Regions from separate parts of the Pseudocolwellia sp. G5-9 genome, predicted to be linked through region 1. Evidence: predicted binding sites of a transcription regulator. Region 1 holds the regulator's gene; each other region holds the start of a gene.
What was found. The regulator FNR, encoded in region 1, switches genes on or off when oxygen is low (the NO sensors DNR and NnrR bind a similar motif). The targets are predictions, from matches to a motif close to TTGATCTAGATCAA.

Region 1 (7,773 bases):
GGGATAAGAATTAACAATGTGCACGTTACCGTTTATTGTTTTTGCTAAGTCGCTCGCTTGTGAGGTGATTTTATGGTTAAGCGAAAGGTGTTCTTCTTCATCACTTCCTACATTTATTGCTGCAAGTATATTGCCGTTTTCAGGCCATAAATGATCTTTAACTAATAACACAGGGCAAGGGCATTTACGTAAAATATGCCAGTCGGTAGGCGTAAATATAACGGATTTTAGTTTGTCGTGTTCGTGAGTACCTTTAATAACAATGTCGTGATTATGATCAAGCACTTCGCTGATCACTGCTTCAAAAGGTCTGTTGTGCCAAACAACTTTGGTGTTGATAGTAAGTGACTCTGTATCGAGTTGTTCGATAATGTTATTAAGCCATTGGTGTCTATCGTCTATAACGGTTTGTCGCATAGATTCACGTTCATCGCTTGATAACATGGTGGTCATTTCGTAAGAAAAATCAAAAATAGATAAGAAGGCTGTGATAGTAGCCTTAGTATGTTGTGCTAGTTCAATACTACGCTTTAACGCTTTTTGGTCGTCTGTCGTAGGATCAATAACCGTTAGTATATTTTGATACTTTTTCATAATATCGTCCCCAATTATTTAGCTCGTATTTATAATACCATGAGTATCAGTATAGTGTATGAACGAGTGTTTTTTAATTGTTTTACATCAAGATATTCTTAATTAATAATATCTTGATGAAGAGGGGAATATGAAATTTAAAATAGATCTTTTACGGAGATTAACAACAGTAATAATAACGTACCTTTTACTACTGTTGTTTATACCCGTTATCATTCAAGATGCAGGTTTCAGTGGGAACTAAAAACAATTTAAGCACAGATTTTACGTTCCAAACAAAATCTAAGGTCTACATCCATGTATGCAAGGCATTAAGTTTACGTCATGGCTATTCTCGGTAACTGCTCCTGCGTTACCCTAATGTCCTACATCCGTGTAGGAACCTGACTAAAGTTAATAACGAAGCATAAATTGTTTTAGACCCATCGAAGAAGCGCTTGAGCAAAATCACTTCATCAACAACGCTTTTCATAAGGGAGTAACCATTATCACAAAGCGTTGCCTTGAATTGATATCGCTCAAGCACTCTGAAATAGCCTCTTGATTGGTAACGGGTATATATCGAATTACAGTGAAGCAACTTCGTTAAGCTTTTCAATATTTTTAATGGTAATCAGTTTGCCACTCACATCGATTAAACCATTTTTATGAAACCTATTCAGTAAGCGGCTAATCGTTTCAACCGTTAAACCAATAAAGTTACCTATATCGCCACGTGTCATGGTTAATCTAAACTCAGACGCAGAAAATCCTCGTTCATGATATCTTTTACTTAACGTACTAATAAAAGTTGCTAATCGTTGCTCTGCATTTTTATGATTAAGTAACATAAGCATTTCATGATCTGAACGAATTTCAGAGCTCATCATTTTTAATATTTGTTTTTTAAGCTTTGGCATAGTGTTAGAAATAGAGTCTAACGTGTCGTATGGAATTTCACATACCATTGATGTTTCCAGTGCTTTAGCAAAACTAGGATGTTCTGAATTGGCAATGGCGTCAAAACCTAATAAATCACCTGCTAGATGAAACCCTGTAATTTGTTCTTCTCCTTGCTCATTAACGGTAAAGGTTTTAAATGTACCAGAACGAATGGCATAAAGAGATTTCATTTCGTCGCCGTCTTGAAAAATTTGCTCACCTTTATGGATAGGCTTTTTACGGTCAATAATATTATCAAGCGTATTAAGTTCTTGCTCGTTTAACGAAAATGGAAGGCATAATTCACTAATACTACAGTTTTGACAATGGATGTGTTGTTTTCCTGAGCAATTGTTGTTTTCCATAATGTCCATACTTAATCAAAGGTTAATTGATTTGGATCATATTCTAACCTTCATCTATATGCAATCGATTAAACGAGCAAGTACAAGGTATAAATACCGTAACCGATAAGGCTTATTGCCATTGTTTTTCTAAATAAGGGGTGGTTAAGTAGCGTTTTTGCTTTGATTAAGCTATACGACATAATAAGCAATGCTGGTAGGGTTCCTAAGCCAAAGCTAGTCATAATTAATGCGCCCGTAGTTACGCTGCCACTAGCTAATGACCATGTTAGCATTGAATAAATTAAACCACAGGGCAACCAGCCCCATAGCGCACCTAAACCTATGGCTTTTTGTGGTGAGTCTACAGGTATTAAACGTTTGGAGTAAGGTGATAAATATTGCCAAATAAATTTACCTAAGCGTTCAACTCTATTTAACCACATAAGCCATTGGCCAATATAAAGTCCTAAAAATATAAGAAATAGAGCGGATATTACGCGTAAACCAGCTAAAGGTACGCCAAGATTTTTAGCCGCGACAGAACCTGTAAAACCAACTATTGCGCCAATTAGGGTATAAGATAATATGCGACCAAAATTATAACTGAAAACTAAAAGTGTTTTTGAGTACGACGAATGTTTAGGTAGAGCAGAGGTTAGCATTGAGGTTATGCCACCACACATTCCTAAGCAATGGCCAGATCCCAAAATGCCTATAATAAAGGCTGAAAAATAATCAATGTTCATTAACTATCTTTTGGTTGATTTGATGCGTTGGTGTTTTTATTCTTTTCTGATATTAATTCTGATGTTGATTTATTTTTATCAGCTGCTTGATCGTCATTTTCGTCAAACAAAATACTTAAACCTTGTTTTTCAAGATCATCAAATTGTTCTGTTTTAACTGCCCAGAAAAAAAGATAAAGGCCAATAGCCGTTAATAGTACCGCGATAGGAATTAATACGTAAATTATGCTCATTGAATATATTAGCCTTTTGTATCTTTTTTGATATTAAGTAAGCGCAGTGAGTTAGTCACAACCAATATGGAACTGGCTGACATACCAATAACTGCGAGGTAAGGCGTAATATAGCCAGCCATTGCTAACGGCAACACTAAGGCATTATAACCAAATGCCCATAAGTAGTTTTGCCAAATAATTTTTTTAGTTTTTTGAGCAATGAGTTTTAACGCAGTAATATTAGTTAAATCACTGTTTAATAATATAATATCTGCGCCGTTTTTCGCAATATCTGTACCACTTCCCATGGCTATGGCTATATGAGCCGCGCTAAATACAGGCGTGTCGTTGACACCATCACCCACCATGGCAACAATATGGTCAACTTGTTTGGCTTTTAATAGCTCAACTTTATTTTTAGCACTTAAATTACTGTGAGCTTGAGATAAATGCAAAACAGACTGTGTTTTATCGCAACCGGCTTTATTGTCGCCTGAAAGCATTAAGGTTGATATTGATTGGTCATGCAAGTTTTTAATTAAGCTAGCGGCGTTATCTCTTACACTGTCTTCTAGGTAAAAGGCAGCGATAAGTTGTTCGCCTGTTACCAATACGCATTGAGCATTATTCACATTAGCTTCTGAATCGGCTAAACGTAGGGTGGGTAATAACCAACTGGGTTTACCTATTTGGTAGGTTTCGTTTTGATAATTACCTGAAACGCCTGAACTGGGTGTTACTTCTATTTGGGTGACATTAAGAGAAAAGTCTCTATGTTTAATAAATGCTTTTGCGATAGGGTGTTCTGAGTGAGATTCTAATCCAGCAGCAATAGCTAATACTTGTTTTTCGCTAAACGCACGATCAAATAATTCCACCTTACTGATAGTAAACTCACCCGTGGTTAACGTGCCTGTTTTATCAAAAGCAAAACAATTAACGTTAGGTAAGGTTTCCATTACGTGGGCTGACTTTATCAAGATACCTTTATTATTTAGTGTAACTGTTGCGCAAGTTAATGCGGTTGGTGTGGCTAACGATAAAGCACAAGGGCAGGTTGCCACTAATACCGAAAGCGTTATCCAAAAGGCTTCTTCAGGTAAGTGTATTTGCCAATAAATAGCCGTTGCTATTGAGGTAAGTAAAATTGTTGCGACAAAATATTGTGCTATTTTGTCTGAAAGCTTGGCTAATTTAGGTTTATGGGCTTGAGACGATTCACTTAAACGTATCATCTGGTTTAAGAATGAATATTGATTTTCTTTTTTTACTTCAACCGTAATATTACCATCGCCGTTAATGGTACCCGCTAAAACATTATCGCCAATATTTTTGTTAACAGGTGTTTGTTCACCAGATAACATCGATTCATTAATTTGGCTAGTACCTGAAATAACCATGCCATCGGCAGGTACAGTTTCACCAGGCTTGATCAATACAAGATCAAACTTCTTTAAATGTTTCGCGGCTATTAATTTTTCTTGTTGAGTTGTGCCTTTATCGTCAGTGATAGAAACAAGCTTGGTTGCGGTCATCGGCATTAGCTTGAGTAAATTAGCCGAAACATGAGAGGCTCGCATTCGCGCTCTAAACTCTAAAAACTTGCCAATAAGTAATAGGAAAGTAAACATGGCGACTGATTCAAAATACACTTCTCCTTGCTGACTAACCGTTGCCCAAGCGCTGGCAGAAAAAGCAAGAGTTATAGCAATAGAAACAGGAACATCCATTGAAAGGCGTTTTATTTTTAATGTATTTATCGCACCTTTATAAAAAGGAAAAGCGCCGTAGGTAACTATAGGTAAAGTTAAAATTAAGCTAGCCCATCTTAAATAAACAAGGTTGTATTCAGACATATCTGAAAACGCGCCAAAATATAATCCTACGGCAATCATTAATACCTGCATCATTAAAATGCCTGAAACGCCTAAACGCTTGATAAATGATTTACTTTGAGCTTTGTTTAGTTCTTCGATTTGGCTGGCTTTAAAGGGAAGTGCTTTATAACCGATGCTGTCTATGCGTTTTAATATTTCACTTAACTTTAGTTTATCATCTTGCCATCTAACGGTTGCGCGTTGTGTGGTTGCATTTACGGTAATAGAAACTATGCCTGTGGTTTTCGATAGCTGCATTTCAATTAACCATGCGCAGGCAGCACAACTAATACCATCAATAGTTAAAATAGCTTCTTTGTATTCGTTAGTTTTAAAGGTAAATTCGTTTTGTAAGCTTTCGTCATCTAATAATTGATTACGTTGTAACTGTTGTGGAACCAGTTGTTCGCCTTTTTTGGCTGGCTCGGTGCGGTATCGATAATATTCCGTTAAATTATTTTCAACAATAACAGAAGCAACGGCTTCGCAACCTATGCAGCACATAGGTTGTATAACGTTATCTATTTTAACTGATAAATCTATACCTTTAGGAATAGCTTCACCGCAATGGAAACACAAAGATGACATAGGTTGTTTTATTTCAGTAATGTGAGTTTATCAATAATTAGTTTAGTCATAATTAACTGGGTAATATGACTAAACTAACATGAAGGTTTAACTGTCTTTAGGTGCAGGCTCAATACTAATAGCTGAAGCTTGAGGTAAATATATCGTGTTTTGAATTTTCCATTTATTATCAAAAGTAGATAAGGTAATTTGCCACTTACCTTTAACGTCATGATCTAAGTGATGTCTAAAATTGCCATCGCCATCTGGAGTTAACGTTAAAGCGAAGTCTTTTTCTTCTTGTGTAGGATGATAAAAATTAACGCTAAGTAATGAAAATTCTTTTTCAATACCCGTAGGTTTTATCACGAGTTCATTATCTTTTAATGTAAGAGAAAATTTCATGCCTAGTTTTTGAGCTAATTTTATTTTACTTAACTCTAAGTTAATTGCTTTCCCTTTTTTGTAATAGTTACCAACTACCAGTGGATCAGGTTCGTGGTTGGCAATAATATAAGTAGCAATACCTGCAACTACGGCCGAGAAGGGTAATGCGAATACCAACCAAGCCCATGGTTCTTTGTACCAATATGTTGTCATTTATATGCCTTGTTCATGAAAATAAATAAGCGCGTATTATACGTTTTTATTAGTGATGAACCAATAAAAGATGGAGGGAATTGATTTAAATCTATAATTTTATGTGAAGGAGGTATAATTGTTTTAATTTACATTATTATAGCCGTTAAGGAGTTTTCATTGATTTACCCTGTATTTTTTATGGTATTACTTACATTAGTTATCGGAATTGTTGCATTTTTTACACGTGTAAATAGCGTAAAAGCACGTAAAGTTAATCCCAAAGCGTATAAATTAATGGATGCTGAAAGTTTTCCTGAGAGCGTTATTAAAACCACGCGTTGTTTTAATAACCAGTTTGAAGTACCGGTATTATTTTATGTGGGATGTTTATTTTACGTTGCTTTAAATATTTCTAGTGTTGTCGGTTTATACTTTGCGTGGGCTTTTGTGATACTGCGCGTAATGCATGCTTATATTCACATTACTTATAATCATTTACTACATCGTATTATTGTTTTTTGGGCCGCTGTTTTTATGGTGTTAGGTTTATGGATAACCTTGATGCTGAATATGGCGTAAATAAATGAGAAGAAAAAGGAGTGATGATCAGCTCATCTCTCCTTTTTATATTATTTTTTAATAGGTGCTTATAAAGTTACACCGTTTTTCCAAATAGAAATTTCACGATTATCGTTAATCTCGTTATTTGTTTTTTCACCTGATGCAACTTTTAGTAAGTAACTAAATAATTGTTCGGCACATTCATCAATACTCATATCAGACGTTAATATTTGGCCTGAATCGAAATCAATCCAATGTTTTTTACGCGTCGCTAAATCTGTATTCGACGATATTTTTACGGTAGGAACAGGAAAGCCTAATGGAGTTCCTCTACCTGTGGTAAAGAGAATGATATTAGCTCCTGCAGCTGAAAGGGCGGTTGATGATACCGCGTCGTTTCCAGGCGCTTGTAACAAGGTTAATCCTTTGCCAGAAGACGCTTTTTTACCATAACCAATCACTTCATTAATAATGGCTTTGCCTCCTTTTTGAATGGCGCCAAGAGATTTTTCTTCTAATGTGGTTAAACCACCAGCCTTATTACCCGGTGATGGGTTTTCGTAAATAGGTTGATTGTTTCTAATAAAGTAATCTTTAAACTCTTGCACAAGGTCAACAATTTCAGTGTAAATTTCTTTACTACATGCTCTGTCCATAAGCACTTGTTCAGCACCAAACATTTCAGGGGTTTCGGTTAAAATAACGCGACCACCGTATTGGGTGAGCATATCAGTAATTCGGCCAACAACAGGGTTTGCTGTTAAACCACTAAAACCGTCTGAACCACCACATTTCATGCCTAATGTAAGTTGCGATACCGGTACTTCGGTGCGAACGTCTTTGTCCATTTCATTCAGTAATTCTTCAACGTATTTCAAGCCCACTTCAATTTCGTTGTCTACTTCTTGGGAGTTGAAATAACGTACTTTCTTGGTATCAATATCTTTAGTTTCAGACATTAATGTAGATAACTGATTGTTTTCACAACCTAAGCCAATAACTAATACGCCACCAGCATTCGGATTTTGCATTAAACTACTTAACAGATTACGTGTATTTGATAAATCATCACCTAATTGAGAACAACCGAATGGGTGTGTTAGTGCCACAAATTCATCAGCACGACCTTCAAACTGTCTTTTACATAAATCAGTTATGCGTTTTGCAGACTGATTTACACAACCTACGGTATTAATGATCCATAAATCGTTTCGGATACCAACCTTACCATTTTTACGTACATAGCCTTTAAAGGTAGGCATGTCTGTTTTATCAGCTAAGGGAGTAGGCTCTTGATCATAATGATAGGTTTCACTACCGTTTAACTTAGTAGATAAATTATGGCTATGGATATGAGAACCCG
Region 2 (7,773 bases), 2.3 Mb from region 1:
ATTTACGTTTAGCTTCGAAAAGCCTGATAGCTTGCCTTACCCGTTACTTTCATTAACAGATAGTGACTGTGGTTATAATCAAGAAACCATTATTTTAAGCTCAGTAAATATGACCTTAGTACCAGGTAGCCGTATAGGATTATTAGGGCGAAACGGTGCAGGTAAGTCAACGTTAATCAAATCTTTAGCAGGCGAACTTGCGCTAATGCAAGGCGAACGTTACTGCGCACAAGAACTTAAAGTCGGTTATTTTTCGCAGCATCAGCTTGAACAATTACATATGGCTAGCTCGGCTATCGATCACATATTACGTGCTAAACCTGAAAAAACATTATTAGAAGCTCGCTCGTTTTTAGGACGTTTTGGTTTTAGTGGCGATCAAGCTTTGGATTCTGTTGGTACTATGTCAGGCGGTGAAAAAGCACGCTTAGTGTTAGCGCTTATCGTATTAGAAAAGCCACAATTACTATTACTTGATGAACCCACCAACCATTTAGATTTAGAAATGCGTCAAGCCTTAGTGCTTGCACTGCAAGACTTTGATGGCGCTATTATATTAATTGCCCATGACAGGTATTTGCTTGAGTCGTGTGTTGACGAATTTTATATCGTTGCCAATAATGCTGTGCAAGATTTTGACGGCGATATTGATGATTACCAACAATGGCTAAACGACGAAAAAAAGCTCACCCTTAAAAATGCTAAAACAAACACAAGTAACAGTGATAACGATTCAAGCGTTGATAAAAAACAACAGCGCAGAGAACAAGCTGAACTAAGAAAAAAAGCAGCACCACTAAAAAAACAAGCCGATAAATTTGAAAAAAAGGTTACACAGTTTCAAGCTGAATTAGACGAGGTTGAAGCCATATTAGCCGACCCTGATATTTACCAAGCTGAACATAAAGCACGTTTAAATGAACTCATTAAAAAACAAGCCCATTTAAAATCTGAAATTGAAGAAAACGAAATGCAATGGCTTGACTTAGAAGAACAAATTGAAGCAGTTATGTCAGATATACCGGAATAGATGACTTAAAAAATGTCACAAGATTAATGTCAATATTGTTGCTACACTGTAATTAATACGTAAAATCAATAATACATTAACCATAATGGTTCATTTAACTATTTATTGTATATAAACTTTATAAGTATATGCACATAAATAAGGAGTAAATAATGAAAACGCGCTCACTACTATGTATCTTTTTCAGTTTAGCCACCAGTTTTTCAGCTTTTAGTTATGATGGCGATTTAGAATTAGGTATTTTTCAATTAAACCGCGGAGAATTTAAAGCGGCAATAAAAGAATTTGAACCTCTTGTAAAAGAAGGTTACTCGCCTGCACAGTATCAAATGGCATTAATTTACCAAAACGGTTACGGCGTTCAAAAAAACGCAACCAAAGCATTTGAATTATTTTCGTTAGCGGCTTCACAAAACTACCCTGATGCGCTATTTAGCCTTGCTCTTATGTATTCAGCAGGTGAAGGTGTAACTAAAGATTTAAAAACCGCATTTACGTTAACTGAAAAAGCCGCGAATAAAGATCTAGCAAGAGCTCAGTTTAATTTAGGCGTTATGTATTACAACGGCGAAGGTGTAAGCCGCGATTACTTAAAAGCTTCTCGTTGGTATGAAAAAGCCGCAGACCAGAACTATGCTTTAGCACAATTTAACTTAGCATTAATGTACTTTGAAGGTAAAGGCGTACCTAAAAGTAACGAAAAATCATATCTTTGGAATATTATCGCTTATCGAAATGGTTATGCTTTAGCGAAAAAAAGCTTAGAAATGGATGAACGTAATTTAGGTTCAGACGCAATTAAAGAAATAAGAGAAGAAGCCGAAACTATACGTGCACAAATTGTGAGACGTGAAGAAATAAAAGCTAAAATAGCCAATCAAAAAGCTTATTAAAGATTCGTTTTATTACCCGTAACCATTCATACGCATATTGATTGGTTACGAGTATAATTAAAAGACTCTTGATCTACATCATCATATAAACCAGTTGCGTTAGTTAAAATGTGTTTAAGCTTTTAACTAACGAGAGGTTCTTATGAACGTTTTCAGCCTATTATTGAGTGACCCTGTTGCCGTATATTCACTTGTTGGCCTACTGATTTTATTCGGTATTTGTGGATTTTATGTTTTCTATTTCATGAAAAAAATTCATGATAATGGATGAATTTACACTAACTCTATTAATCAACAAGCAAACTACACGAATCAATTGAGGAGAGCTTAACTTCTCTCCTTAGTTTAAATGACCTCAAATCTATTGCGTAAATTCATTCCCTCTTACATATCATAAAAACTAAATAACCTAAACTCGGTTTAATAAATACTTCTCTAGCAGCTATTTTTCCTAACTTCTGCGTTAAATTTACTTGCAATAGACTACTATTGACGCGAAATTTGCCTTAAATTAAGAAAAACTAGCAAGCTAGAGGCTCAATAAAACTATTTTTTCTTGTATTTCAATACATTAAGAGTCTCTTAAACCAAGTTTAGGTTAAATACAGTTTTCGCTGCTGTTTTTCATTACAATAACGTAACTTTGTTCAACCCGTGCTATTTCATGTTTCAATCGAGTAACTTCAAACCTGCTAAATGGTTATCAAACCCTCATGTACAAACGATGCTGGCTAAATATCTTAATCGTAAAGAGATGACCTCAACGGTTAATGAAGTACTTGAGTTACCTGATGGCGACTTCGTTGATTTAGCATGGACAGAAATACCACAGGCCAATAACACTAAGCCTATTATTGTTTTATTACATGGCTTGCAGGGCTCGCAGCACAGTCATTATATAAAAAGTATGTTTAAGGCAATTAAACAACAAGGCTGGATTGCGGTGTTAATTCATTTTCGGGGTTGTGGTAGCAAACCTAACCGATTAGCACATTCGTATCACTCGGGTTATACCTGCGATATTCATTATTTTTCTGAACAACTAAGAACACGTTATCAACAATGTAAATTAGCTATTGTTGGTTATTCATTAGGAGGTAATGTATTAACTAAATATTTAGCTGAAGCTGAAAACTCTCCTTATGTTTGCGCTACCGTTATTTGTGCACCATTACATTTAGCGAGTTGCAGCGCAAAAATCAATAAAGGCTCTTCTAAAATATATCAAAAGTATTTGATTGATATGTTAAAACACAGCACCGAAGAAAAAATTAAACTAGGTCTCATTAAACATATTTCGTTAAACGCGCTAAAACAACTAAAAACAATGCGTGACTTTGATAATAGCGTAACAGCCCCATTAAATGGCTTTACCAGCGCAGAACATTACTACAATGAGTCGAGCGGCATTAACGTACTCAGTGCGATAACTCAACCTTGTTTAATTATTCACGCAGAAGACGATCCTTTTTTATCTCATGAACATATTACCCATATAGACTCTTTGCCAGAAAACATAACATTCGAAGTTTCAACTCATGGCGGACATGTTGGTTTTCTTTCAAGTAACACAGCTCACAAAGGCTTTAAACCTATATATTGGTTAGAGACTAGAGTTCCCAAATTTTTACAGGACTATTTATGATTATTCCCTTTAAAGACTTAAATTCAGAAACATTATTTAGCATTATTAAAGAATTTGTTTTACGAGAAGGTACAGAGTACGGCGCTGAAGATGTTTCTATTGAAGAAAAAGTAGAACAAGTACGTAAACAGTTAACATTAGGCACTGCAGTTTTGGTGTATTCAGAGCTTCATGAAACAGTGAATATAATACCTGCAGATCAATTTGAAGAAGAAAAAGAAGAGTTAGAGTAGCTCTTCTTCATTATTAGGGGGATAGTAATTAATCGCGACGAGCCGAATGAGGTTTTACTATTTTATCCCAAGGAATATCAGCAGAGCCTAATGACATAAAGTCAGGATTAAGTAGACTGTCTCTTTTGTTATAACTTAATGGAATAAATTCACTGTCGATAATTGAGCCACCCGCTTGCTCTAAAATGCAATGGCTTGCCCCCGTATCCCATTCACCAGTTGGTCCAATGCGTAAATAACAATCGGCTAAACCTTCTGCTATTAATGCATTTTTTAACGAACAACTTCCTAATGGCACATACTCATAGTCAAATTCATTATTAAGGTATTGCCCCATTAAATTTAACTTTTGTCTTCGGCTAACCGCAACCTTTATCGGACGGTTATCGTCGTATTCAGCCACCTGAATTTTAGTGGTACCTTCCGATGTTTCTTTAAACGCACCTACACCACTTTGTGCGTAGTAGGTCATATTATGATCGGGCGCATGTATAACACCAATACTTGGCCAACCATTTTCAACTAAAGCCACATTTACCGCAAAATCGCCACTGGCTAAAATAAATTCGCCAGTGCCATCAATAGGATCTAACAACCAATATTGTTTCCACTGACTACGCTGCTCAAGTGTTAACGCACCTATTTCTTCAGAAATAATAGGAATATTAGGGGTACGTTTTTGCAACTCAGCCATTAACACATCGTTAGCGGCTATATCAGCGCTAGTTACGGGGCTATTATCTTCCTTAATTTCAGAGGTGTAATCTCCGTTTTGGTAATGTTTAGTTACTTCTACACCTGCTTTTTTCGCGCTTTCTATTGCGATAGAAAGAAGTTCTTCGTTATTCATGGGATCCACTTAAATAATCTTTTACTAACATAAGTGCTGCGATGCTTCGTGCCTCGTTAAAATCGGGTTGAGCAAGTAACGACTTATATTCACTGAGTTTCCAAGGTACTACGTCTAGTTCTTCTGGTTCATCACCTTCTAAACGTTCTTCATAAAGGTGAGTTGCGATAAAAATGTTCATACTTGCTGCAAAAAAACCGGGTGCCATTGCAACTTTTTTAATTTCGGTAAGATCTTCACTGCCAAAACCTATTTCTTCTTTTAGCTCTCGGTTTGCAGCTACTTCAGGGCTTTCTCCTGGGTCAATCAACCCTTTAGGAAAACCAAGCTCATAAGTATGTGTACCTGCACAATACTCACGTACCAACAATACGGTATCTTCATCTTGCATAGCGACTATCATAACAGCCCCTCTGCCAGCACCTTGCATGCGCTCGTACTGTCTTTTGACACCATTACTAAAGGTAAGTTCTAGCTGTTCAATTGAGAATAATCGACTTTTTGCGACCAATTTTCGGTCATCAATAGTGGGGAGCTTTTTTCCCATTGTAATAAGTACCTTACTCGATAGCGCTAATTCATTTAGAATAGCATGATAACTTTATATATAATCCTATAATAAACGGGTTATTAGGAAAAAATCTATGCTTGATTGGTCAAATATTTCAACTGTTTTACTGGATATGGATGGCACCATACTCGATCTTCATTTTGACAATCATTTTTGGCTTCATCATTTACCGCTTCGATATAGCGAATCGGCTCAAATAAGTATAGACGAAGCTAAGCATAAATTAACCTGCCATTATAAAAAAGTTGAAGGAACAATAGATTGGTATTGTTTAGACTACTGGGCTGAACAAACACAATTATCTATTACTGACTTAAAAAAAGAGGTTCAACACCTTATAAAATTACGCGAGGATGCTCATCACTTTTTAGTTGCTTTAAAAGAAACCGGCAGAAACGTTGTACTTGTAACAAATGCTCATCCAGATAGCTTAGCGCTTAAAATAGAACGCACTCAATTAGATAAGTACTTTAATACCTTATATTCAACTCATGAGTTTGGTGTAACAAAAGAGTCGCAATTATTATGGCAAAGGTTACAAGCTAAAGAAGGCTTTGAATTAAGTAACACTTTATTTGTTGACGATAGTTTACCTATATTAAAATCGGCCCAACAATATGGTATTCAACATCTATTGGCGATTGCCAATCCTGATAGTAAACAACCTGAAAAAGTGATCACTGAGTTTCCTGCTATCACAAACTATGATGTACTTTTACATGATATAAAAGCACATCCATTTTTGAATAAACCTAATAACTAAAAGTTAAGCTTATACCTACCTCTATTATCAGGTGAACCAAGGAAAGGTAAAGCTTCATTTAATACAGTAGGAAACTTACTACCCGGCTCTAAATAACCACTCCCCGAAATACGTTCAGGCGAATGAATATAAGCGCTAAAAGTTAAGCCTAAATTATTTTTAGGATCAATGGTGAATTTAGCGATCCCCTTTTCACATTCAAGTTTACCGCTTAACGTACCAAAATTAATTTTTTCATCTAATGCTTTTATACTTGCTGTATCCCACGTAACGGTACCATTTAATTGCTGACAAAGTGGTTTACCCATTACAAAGGTTTCAATATTTACATCAATAAATTTTTGTGCGGTTAATGGAATAGGTAATGTTAATTGTTGAGCAATGTCATTCGCTGCAACTAAAGCATGTCCATTACTTACTTCAATATCACCAAATAAATGACTTAAGCTTACTTTACCTTCAGGCCCGTTAACTAAAGCTCCACCAAAAGTTGCATCAACACTTGGGTTAAACATTAAGAGTGAAAGCAAGCTAACTTCAATATTTACGTCATTAATACTATAACCGTCTACAATAATACGTTTGATACTTCCTTGCCAAATAGAGCCTTTAACACCTTGCAAGGCAATGTTTTTAGGCAATGATATTTGATTAACAACCCACTGAGCCGGCGTTTGCGACACCATAAAAAATAGGTAAACTAAAATAAAAACTGCCGTACCTATAAACCATTTTTTCATTAACTTCTTCCTAATTGCAATCGTCTTACTTTAACAACGCCTGCTTTTTGTGCGTGAGTAATATCTATAGATTTTACTGTTACACCTTCTTTATCTGATAGTTTTTCTAACCATGTAAGTAAGTTGTTAAAGGGAACTTCATCAATCCATACTTGTAAATCGTCACCTTGTGGCTGCATACGAGCTATCGTAATTTGGCTGCGCCCTGCTGTTTTATTAACAATACTTGATAAACTTGCATTACGATTGTGCGACTTTCCTGCACCTACTGCACTTTTGTATTTAGCTGTGCCTTCGTGCACTAAGGTTAATAGTTTTTGTTGACGCTCTACTTTCTTAGTCGCTAAATCAATATTTTTATTTAAAGGGGCCCAAATAGCGCTATATAAAATAAAAAATAATACAACGCTCGCCATAGCAATAACTAATCTTTGCTCGCGAATATTCAGTTGTAACCAACGTTCTTTCATTATCGACTCCCTTTAGCAGAAATAGTAAATGAACCAGAAACTTGATCATCTAAGTTATTCTGCGCACCTTGAGATACACTCAAGTCTTGTTTTTCTAAAGCAAGTTTAAACTTTTCAAATGACTGATAATTAGTCGATACCGCTTGAACTCTTAATTCATTTCTTTTCGCGTCAAACTTCATTGACTCTGGTTTTAATACAGTAACTTCGCTAAATGCAGGCTCTACTTTATTAAGCATAACTAAAAAATCACCTTGAGATGATGCTGTTCCACCTACTTCAGATAATTTACGATTAAGCTGGGATTTAATGGTTGAGATACGCACTTTTTTTGTTAAAGGAAAAGCGTCTTTATATACCTGTATAATTTCTTTTTCTATCGCTGCCGTTTGATTATTTAATTTAATTAACTCAGCACCTTTTAAAGCAACATTGGTTACTAAAGCGATAGCTGCAATTCCTGCTACCCATAACCAAGTACTGTAGTTAGCTGAACGCTTTTCTTTAACTTGAAATTCGCCTTGTAGCAAATTAACTAATTTAGTATCAACATGCTGAGCAAGTAAAGCTAACGGAAG
Region 3 (7,773 bases), 1.5 Mb from region 1:
TTGACCATTTATTCGTCGTATAAAATAGGTCAATTCATTAATGTGTTTGGTATAAATTGTTTTTAGAGCCATCGAAGAAGTAATATCGCTTAAGTATTCTGAAATACGTATCTTGATTGGTAACGGGTATATAACTTAATTAACTCAGTGTTACTTAACTTTCCTAAATCAATCTGAACGAATTCCTATGCTTACGGTTATCTTCTATTAATAATTAATTTTTTATATTTAACTCGTGCTTTTGTAACTTTCTGTATAGCGTTCTCACACTTATTTCTAATTTTTCAGCAATAACTTTAGGTTGGTTACCGTATTGTTTAAGCAAGTCAGTAATGTGTTTTTTTTCATTTGAGATGAGGTTTGTAGTACTGTTTTGTGTTTGATTTAAGACAATAATTTTTTGTGGTAATGATTCAATAGTAATTAAATCATCATCACTCAGTAAAGCACTGCGTTGAACAATGTTTTTAAGCTCTCGTACATTGCCGGGGTAATGATAAAGGGTTAATGCGTTTAATGCCTCGGGTGAAAACTTTTTAGTTGGAAATTCACTTTTTAGTAATAAATGTTCGGCGAGTAATGGAATATCGGTTTTTCTTTCTTTTAATGTGGGTAAGTGAATAGGAAAAGCGTCAATTCGATAATATAAATCTTCTCTAAACTCTCCTTGTTCTACCATTTCTTCTATGTTCTTATGGCTTGCACAAATTAGCCTAAAATTGGCTTTTTGCTTTTCAGTACTGCCAACTCGTCGGTAATATCCTGTTTCCAGTAATCGTAATAACTTTACTTGTAAGTTTAAGGGGATATCGCCAATTTCATCTAAAAATAGGGTGCCGCCATTTGCCATACAAACTAAGCCTTTTTTACTGGTAATCGCTGGTTTTTCAATTGATTCTATTATTGCTTGAATGGTTTGATTTACCACGATTACCTGCTTGTTTGTGACATTTATGACTTTGATGTTTTTATTTAATGTCATTTATGTCTCTATTGAAAGGTTTTTATCTGAAATATTCTTATTGTAAGTGTTAATAAACTGTTTTTTATAGGTTTTAATTTTGTTTTGTCTTGTGGCATCTTTGTTGCTTTTTAAGTAGTTAATTAATGAAGTACAGAAAATACTGAGCTGCTGAATAAAGTTGTTGAACCTTATTTTTATCGATTAATAAGAGCATTAATTTTATTTAAAAAGAGAATTTGAAAAACTATTGATTTCAATCAATGATTAGTTAGATAGAAACCAAAGCTAGCTCAAGCCATAGTAATATGTTTTTTAACACAAAAGAGCAATAACGAGAGTAATGAGTATGATAAGTGAAACCCTAGTAGAACTATCGCGGTGGCAGTTTGCTGTTACGGCATTATTTCATTTTTTGTTTGTACCACTAACTTTAGGTTTAACTTGGATTTTGTTCATCATGGAGTCGGTTTACGTGATGACTGGCCGCGAAATTTATCGTGACATGACCAAGTTTTGGGGCAAGTTATTTGGTATTAACTTTGCCATTGGTGTGGCTACTGGCCTCACGATGGAGTTTGAGTTTGGTACCAACTGGTCATATTACTCTCATTATGTGGGTGATGTTTTTGGTGCGCCATTAGCCATTGAAGGCTTGATGGCTTTTTTCCTTGAATCTACCTTTGTGGGTATGTTCTTTTTAGGTTGGGATCGCTTAAGTAAACGACAGCACTTAATAGGGACTTTCCTAATGGCATTAGGCACTAACTTGTCTGCGTTATGGATATTAATCGCCAATGGTTGGATGCAAAACCCTATTGGTAGTGAATTTAATTACATGACCATGCGCATGGAGTTAGTGAGCTTTAGTGAAATTATTTTTAACCCTGTTGCTCAGGTTAAATTTATTCATACCGTTGCTGGTGGCTATGTTGCTGGGTCAATGTTTGTTTTAAGTATTAGTAGTTATTACTTACTGAAAGGCCGAGATGTAGCTTTTGCTAAACGTTCTTTTTCGGTTGCTGCCGGTTTTGGTTTAGCAGCCATTTTATCGGTTATTTTACTAGGTGATGAGTCTGGATATGAAACAGGAGAAGTACAAAAGGTAAAACTTGCTGCAATTGAAGCCGAATATCATACAGAGCCTGCCCCCGCTGCATTTACTTTAGTCGGTTTACCAAACGATGAAACGATGGAAACCGATTATGCGGTAAAAATACCTTATGTTTTGGGAATTATTGCGACTCGTTCTTTAGATGAAAAAGTGATTGGTTTACGTGACTTACAAAAAGCCCATGAACCTCGTATTCGTAATGGCATGATCGCTTATGAATATTTAACTAAGTTACGTAATGGTGAAGAAACGCCTGAAAACATTGCTCGCTTTAATGAGACTAAACATGACTTAGGTTACGGACTTTTACTTAAACGCTATACCAATAATGTAGTTGATGCCACCGAAGAACAAATTCAACAGGCGGTTAAAGACTCTACTCCGCCAGTTGCTCCTGTGTTTTGGGCATTTAGAGTAATGGTTGGTTGTGGTGTAGTAATGTTATTACTTTTTGTTTTAGCTTTTTACTTTAATGCTCGTCGTGAAATAGAGACTAAACCTTGGTTATTAAAATCATTACTGTTTGCTTTACCACTGCCATGGATAGCCATAGAAACAGGCTGGTTTGTGGCTGAGTTTGGTCGTCAACCTTGGGCGATTAGTGAAGTATTACCGACCTTTTTGTCGACTTCAGATCTAGCGGTTGGCGATGTACTGTTTTCTCTTATTGCCTTTATTGTTGTTTATACCATTTTATTTATTATCGAAATGTATTTAATGGTTAAGTTTGCTCGATTAGGTCCTAGTTCATTACATACAGGGCGTTATCATTTTGAAAAAACACCAGAGTTAACGTCTGGTCTTCGCAGTCAGAATTCTTAAGGAGCAATATATGTTTGATTACGAAACATTAAAATTTATATGGTGGGGTCTGATCGGCTTTCTTTTTATCGGTTTTGCCGTAACTGATGGTATGGATATGGGAGTAGGTGGTTTGCTTCCGTTTGTTGCCAAAAAAGATGTTGAAAGTCGTGTGGTTATTAACACGGTAGGCGCTCATTGGGACGGAAACCAAGTATGGCTTATTACTGCAGGTGCATCACTTTTTGCTGCTTGGCCCTTAGTGTATGCCACAGCGTTTAGCGGATTTTATTTTGCGATGATGCTAACACTTTTTAGTTTGTTTTTAAGACCGTTAGCATTCGACTATCGCAGTAAAATAGAGTCTGACAAATGGCGTACTAACTGGGATAAAGCTTTGTTTGTCGGCTCGATGGTGCCGCCGTTAGTATTTGGTGTTGCCTTTGGTAACTTATTACAAGGTGTACCTTTTGGATTCGATTCATTAATGCGAGTAACTTACACAGGATCATTTTTTGCTTTGTTTACGCCTTTCACATTATTAACGGGTGTCATAAGTGTATGTATGATGTTGCTACATGGCTCGACTTGGTTGGTGCTAAGAACAGATGCTGATGTCGCACAGCGCTCAGCCAATATTGGTCGTGTTGTAGCTGTGGTTTTAGCGATTACGTTTGCTCTTGCTGGTGTTATGGTTTGGCAAAGTGTTGATGGTTACTCAGTTGTTAGTACTATCGATACTATGGGACAAGCGCAGCCAACCACTAAAGAAGTCAGTACTGGTTCTGGTGTTTGGTTAACAAACTTTGTTGAAAACCCAATATTGTGGCTAGTGCCGTTTACCGGTGTATTTATGCCATTAGTCGCTGCTTTTCTATTAGGTATCAAAAATAAAAGTACCTCAGTAAAAACTACAGCTTTATTGGCTAGTTCGTTAACAATTGCGGGCGTTATTTTAACGGCAGGTATCGCTATGTTCCCATTTGTTATGCCTTCAAGCAGCCAACCGAATCATAGCTTATTGATGTGGGATACTGTATCAAGTGAAGGTACCTTAGGTTTAATGTTAATGGTTGTTGCTGTTTTTACACCAATTATTTTAGGTTACACCTTTTGGTGTTACCGAAAAATGTGGCGTACCGTTACGATTGAAGAAATTGAGCAAAATAATCACACCGCGTATTAGCTCAGAATATATTAAGTCAGTTTAGAGGAATTATGTATGTGGTATTTTAGTTGGATTTTAGGTGTTTTACTTGCCGTGTCTTTTGGGATCATTAATGTCATGTGGTATGAGATGGAGCAGCATGTAGATAACGTGGCTGATGATCAAAATAACGACGATTAATTCTATCGTTTTTTTTACGTTAGAAAACGAGCCAGCGTTCAGTGATAGCAGAGAATAAAGTGAGTTAAATGAAAGAGAAAACTGAACAACAAAAGAAACAAGTTAATGGCTGGCTCAAAGCTCAAAAAAAACATGCCCATGGCAGATTAAGTCGAGCGATAGCATTAGGATCATTAAGTGGTTTGTTAATGATCCTACAAACGGCAATATTAGCTTATTTAATTGATATTGTTATATTTACGAGCGAAGAAGAACCAACATTTACGCTTACTCAAGTTAGCTTTGTATTAGTGGCTGTTATTTTTATTCGTGCTGTATTTGGTTATTTTAGCGAATGTTATAGCCACCGTGGCGCTATGTTGATTAAAGCTAATATTCGTTCACGTTTATTGCATCGCTTGTTTCAATTAGGGCCTAGTTATACGCAAACTAAAGGTAGTGCAAAATTAGCCAGTTTACTTAATCAAGGAATCGATTCGTTAGAAGACTACTTTGCTGGATACCTACCGGTAATCGCTTATTGTGCGGTTATTCCTTTCGCTATATTGATTGCCGTATTTCCTATCGATTGGCAATCGGGATTAATTTTATTATTTACTGCGCCTATGGTGCCGTTTTTTATGATTTTAATCGGTCATAAAGCACAACGTTTAAACCAAGAACATTGGACTAAGCTTCAGCGTATGAGTAGTCATTTTCTTGATATTATTCAAGGTTTAACTCAGCTTAAAATATTCAATGCCTCGCGCAGAGAAATAGCTGCTGTTAAAACCATTAGTGATGATTATGGTGACGAAACCATGGGAATTCTAAAAATAGCATTTCTTTCGTCATTTGTTTTAGAGTTTCTTGCTTCTATTTCTATTGCATTAGTTGCTGTTGTACTCGGTTTTCGTTTGTATTACGGCGATGTTGATTATGTATTTGCCTTATGGGTTTTGCTATTAGCGCCCGAGTTCTATTTACCTTTTAGACAGTTAGGTACGCAATATCACGCAAAAATGGCCGGTGTTACTGCTGCTGAGGATCTTGTTGAGGTTCTTAATCAAGCACAAACAAAATCTCAAGCTCAACAAAATAACAGTCAAGAATTCTGTTCACCTTTTACTATTGATATAGCGCAAGCCAATTTCGCCTATCCAGATCGCACGAATGCTTTAACTAATATAAATACCAGCTTTGCGGATCAAGGTTTATATGCGGTTATTGGTGACAGTGGTTCGGGAAAATCAACTTTAATTGATATGGTATTAGGCTTTGTACAACCTAACTCAGGCCAAGTGCTTATTAACCATGTTCCTTTAACATCAGATAATCGTGATGCTTGGTTACAACATTGCGGCTGGATTGCTCAACAAGCTGAAATGTTTCATGGATCATTAGCCTTTAATGTCGCTTTGTCAGAAACCTATGATAATGACTTAGTGCATGAAGCACTTACTAAAGCGGGTTTAGCTGAGTATTTATCAAGCCTTGAAAATGGTATAGAAACCCAAGTCGGTGAGTCTGGCGCTGGTCTTTCTGGAGGACAATTACAACGGCTCGCATTAGCGCGGGTTTTTTATCATCAACCTGATGTACTTATTTTAGATGAACCTACAAGCCATTTAGATCAGCAAACTGAACAGATCATTACTGAGTCAATTAATGCTTATGCTAAAGATCATCTTGTTATTGTTATTGCGCATCGCTTACATACGGTTATAAACGCAAAAAATATTATTGTACTTGAACAAGGCCAAATTATTGAGTCAGGTACGCACCAAGAGTTGTTCGCTCAAAATAACTATTACGCTAAGCAGATTAATATATGAAGATATTTTTCCGTTTAATTAAACTTCTTAAACCGCAGCTACCTTTAATGTTATTGGGGGCGCTTTTATCTGTAATTACAGTATTAGCTAATATTAGTTTACTTGCTATTTCGGGTTGGTTTATTACCTTGATGGCGATTGGTGGTATAACAGGCATAACCGTTAACTACTTTACGCCTGCAGCGATAATACGATTTTTAGCAATAGTGCGAACCGCAGGGCGTTACGCCGAAAGAATGTTAACCCATAGAGCTACTTTTAATGCATTAGCTCATATGCGCCATTATTTTTATCAACAGCTAGAGCCATTGTTGCCTTATTATCAAATGGATTTAAGATCTGGCGACTTGCTAGCTCGATTACAGCAAGACATAGACAACTTAGATAACTTTTATTTACGGGTGTTGTTACCTATATTTGTTGCCCTCATTTCAGTACCCATTGTTTGTTATGCTTTGGCATTATTTTCAATAACGGTTGCTTGGTTCATGCTTAGCGCTTTGTTGATTGTCGCTATTGTTTTACCCATGATGAGTTATTTCTCTTCTAAAAAACTAGCAAAAGAAAAAACACGTTTAGAAAGCCACCTAACAGAAACATTAGTTAATGGTATTAGTGCTGTTAAAACCTTATTAGTGTATCAAGTGGCTATTAGTTATCAGCGTTCTATCGCTAGTATTACGCAGCAGTATTATGATATTCGTTACAAATTAGTAAAAATTAATGCCGCTTTAAATGCACTGATCTTTTTGTTTATACATTTATCGGCGTTAGCCTGTTTATTCATTTTATTGCCAAAACTTGCTACGGGTGAGATTGATAGTAAATCGTTAGTTGCCATTATTTTACTTGTACTGGTTAGCTTTGAAACCGTAAGCAGCATGCCACTTGCATTACAACTACTGCCACAAAGCTTAGCTAGTGCAGCCAGACTTTTTGCCATTATAGATAAAGATAAACCCATTGATGTAGGAAGCCGAGAAGTGCAACAAGGGGATATTCAATTTGATAAATTTACTTTTTATTATCCTGAGCAAACCAAAGCGAGTTTAACGGATATAACACTCTCCATAAAAATGGCTGATAAAGTCGCTATTGTTGGTGCGAGTGGCGCAGGTAAGTCAACCTTAGTTAATTTGCTGATGGGGTTTTGGCCAACAGAAAATGGTGTAAATACAGGTTCAATTTCTATTGCGGATCATGAATTAAGTCAATTAAAACAAGCATCATTACGCGAAAATATCGCTTTAATGAGTCAGCAAGGTCATATTTTTGATGCGAGTATCGCTGATAATTTACGTTTAGCTAAACATGATGTGACTAACGAAGAAATGCGTAATGCTTGCAAGCAAGTTAACTTACTCGAATTCATTGAGAGTTTACCTAATGGTTTTAATACCTGGTTAGGTTCTACAGGTATAGGTTTATCGGGTGGCCAAATTCAACGATTACAAATGGCGCAAGTATTCATTCGCTCGGCGCAAATTTTAGTGTTAGATGAACCTACAAAAGGCCTTGACAGAAATAACGAAAAAATAGTGATGAATAGTTTATTAACGCATGTTGAGCAGCAACAAAAAAGTTTACTTTTGATCACTCATAAACCCTTTATGCTTGAAAAAATGGACAAAATAATAGTGATGGAACAAGGAAAAGTTATTGCCCAAGGCAGTCATAATGAACTGATTAACACGAATAATTATTATCAAAAGCTACTCAATTATTTTTAAGTACA

Region 2: AC0L5Q_RS11395 (DUF3149 domain-containing protein) is a predicted target of FNR. The motif match lies at 1,992-2,005, and genes of this name have one in related genera.
Region 3: AC0L5Q_RS08255 (cytochrome ubiquinol oxidase subunit I) is a predicted target of FNR. The motif match lies at 1,212-1,225, and genes of this name have one in related genera.

Annotation. Positions count from the first base shown of each region.
Region 1 covers NZ_CM147893.1:378,509-386,281, forward strand. Annotated here, with positions in the region: gene uspE (universal stress protein UspE) at 1-594, opposite strand, end outside; gene fnr (fumarate/nitrate reduction transcriptional regulator Fnr) at 1,161-1,889, opposite strand; gene AC0L5Q_RS01595 (sulfite exporter TauE/SafE family protein) at 1,949-2,608, opposite strand; gene ccoS (cbb3-type cytochrome oxidase assembly protein CcoS) at 2,608-2,841, opposite strand; gene AC0L5Q_RS01605 (heavy metal translocating P-type ATPase) at 2,850-5,288, opposite strand; gene AC0L5Q_RS01610 (FixH family protein) at 5,376-5,867, opposite strand; gene AC0L5Q_RS01615 (MAPEG family protein) at 6,027-6,428, shown strand; gene AC0L5Q_RS01620 (UxaA family hydrolase) at 6,497-7,773, opposite strand, start outside.
Region 2 covers NZ_CM147893.1:2,660,460-2,668,232, forward strand. Annotated here, with positions in the region: gene AC0L5Q_RS11385 (ATP-binding cassette domain-containing protein) at 1-1,030, shown strand, start outside; gene AC0L5Q_RS11390 (tetratricopeptide repeat protein) at 1,183-1,923, shown strand; gene AC0L5Q_RS11395 (DUF3149 domain-containing protein) at 2,066-2,194, shown strand; gene AC0L5Q_RS11400 (hydrolase) at 2,588-3,568, shown strand; gene AC0L5Q_RS11405 (YheU family protein) at 3,565-3,801, shown strand; gene cysQ (3'(2'),5'-bisphosphate nucleotidase CysQ) at 3,830-4,651, opposite strand; gene nudE (ADP compounds hydrolase NudE) at 4,644-5,198, opposite strand; gene yrfG (GMP/IMP nucleotidase) at 5,296-5,985, shown strand; gene AC0L5Q_RS11425 (type II secretion system protein N) at 5,982-6,725, opposite strand; gene gspM (type II secretion system protein GspM) at 6,725-7,195, opposite strand; gene gspL (type II secretion system protein GspL) at 7,195-7,773, opposite strand, start outside.
Region 3 covers NZ_CM147893.1:1,925,872-1,933,644, reverse strand. Annotated here, with positions in the region: gene AC0L5Q_RS08260 (sigma 54-interacting transcriptional regulator) at 215-982, opposite strand; gene AC0L5Q_RS08255 (cytochrome ubiquinol oxidase subunit I) at 1,311-2,897, shown strand; gene cydB (cytochrome d ubiquinol oxidase subunit II) at 2,908-4,062, shown strand; gene cydX (cytochrome bd-I oxidase subunit CydX) at 4,099-4,224, shown strand; gene cydD (thiol reductant ABC exporter subunit CydD) at 4,293-6,038, shown strand; gene cydC (thiol reductant ABC exporter subunit CydC) at 6,035-7,768, shown strand.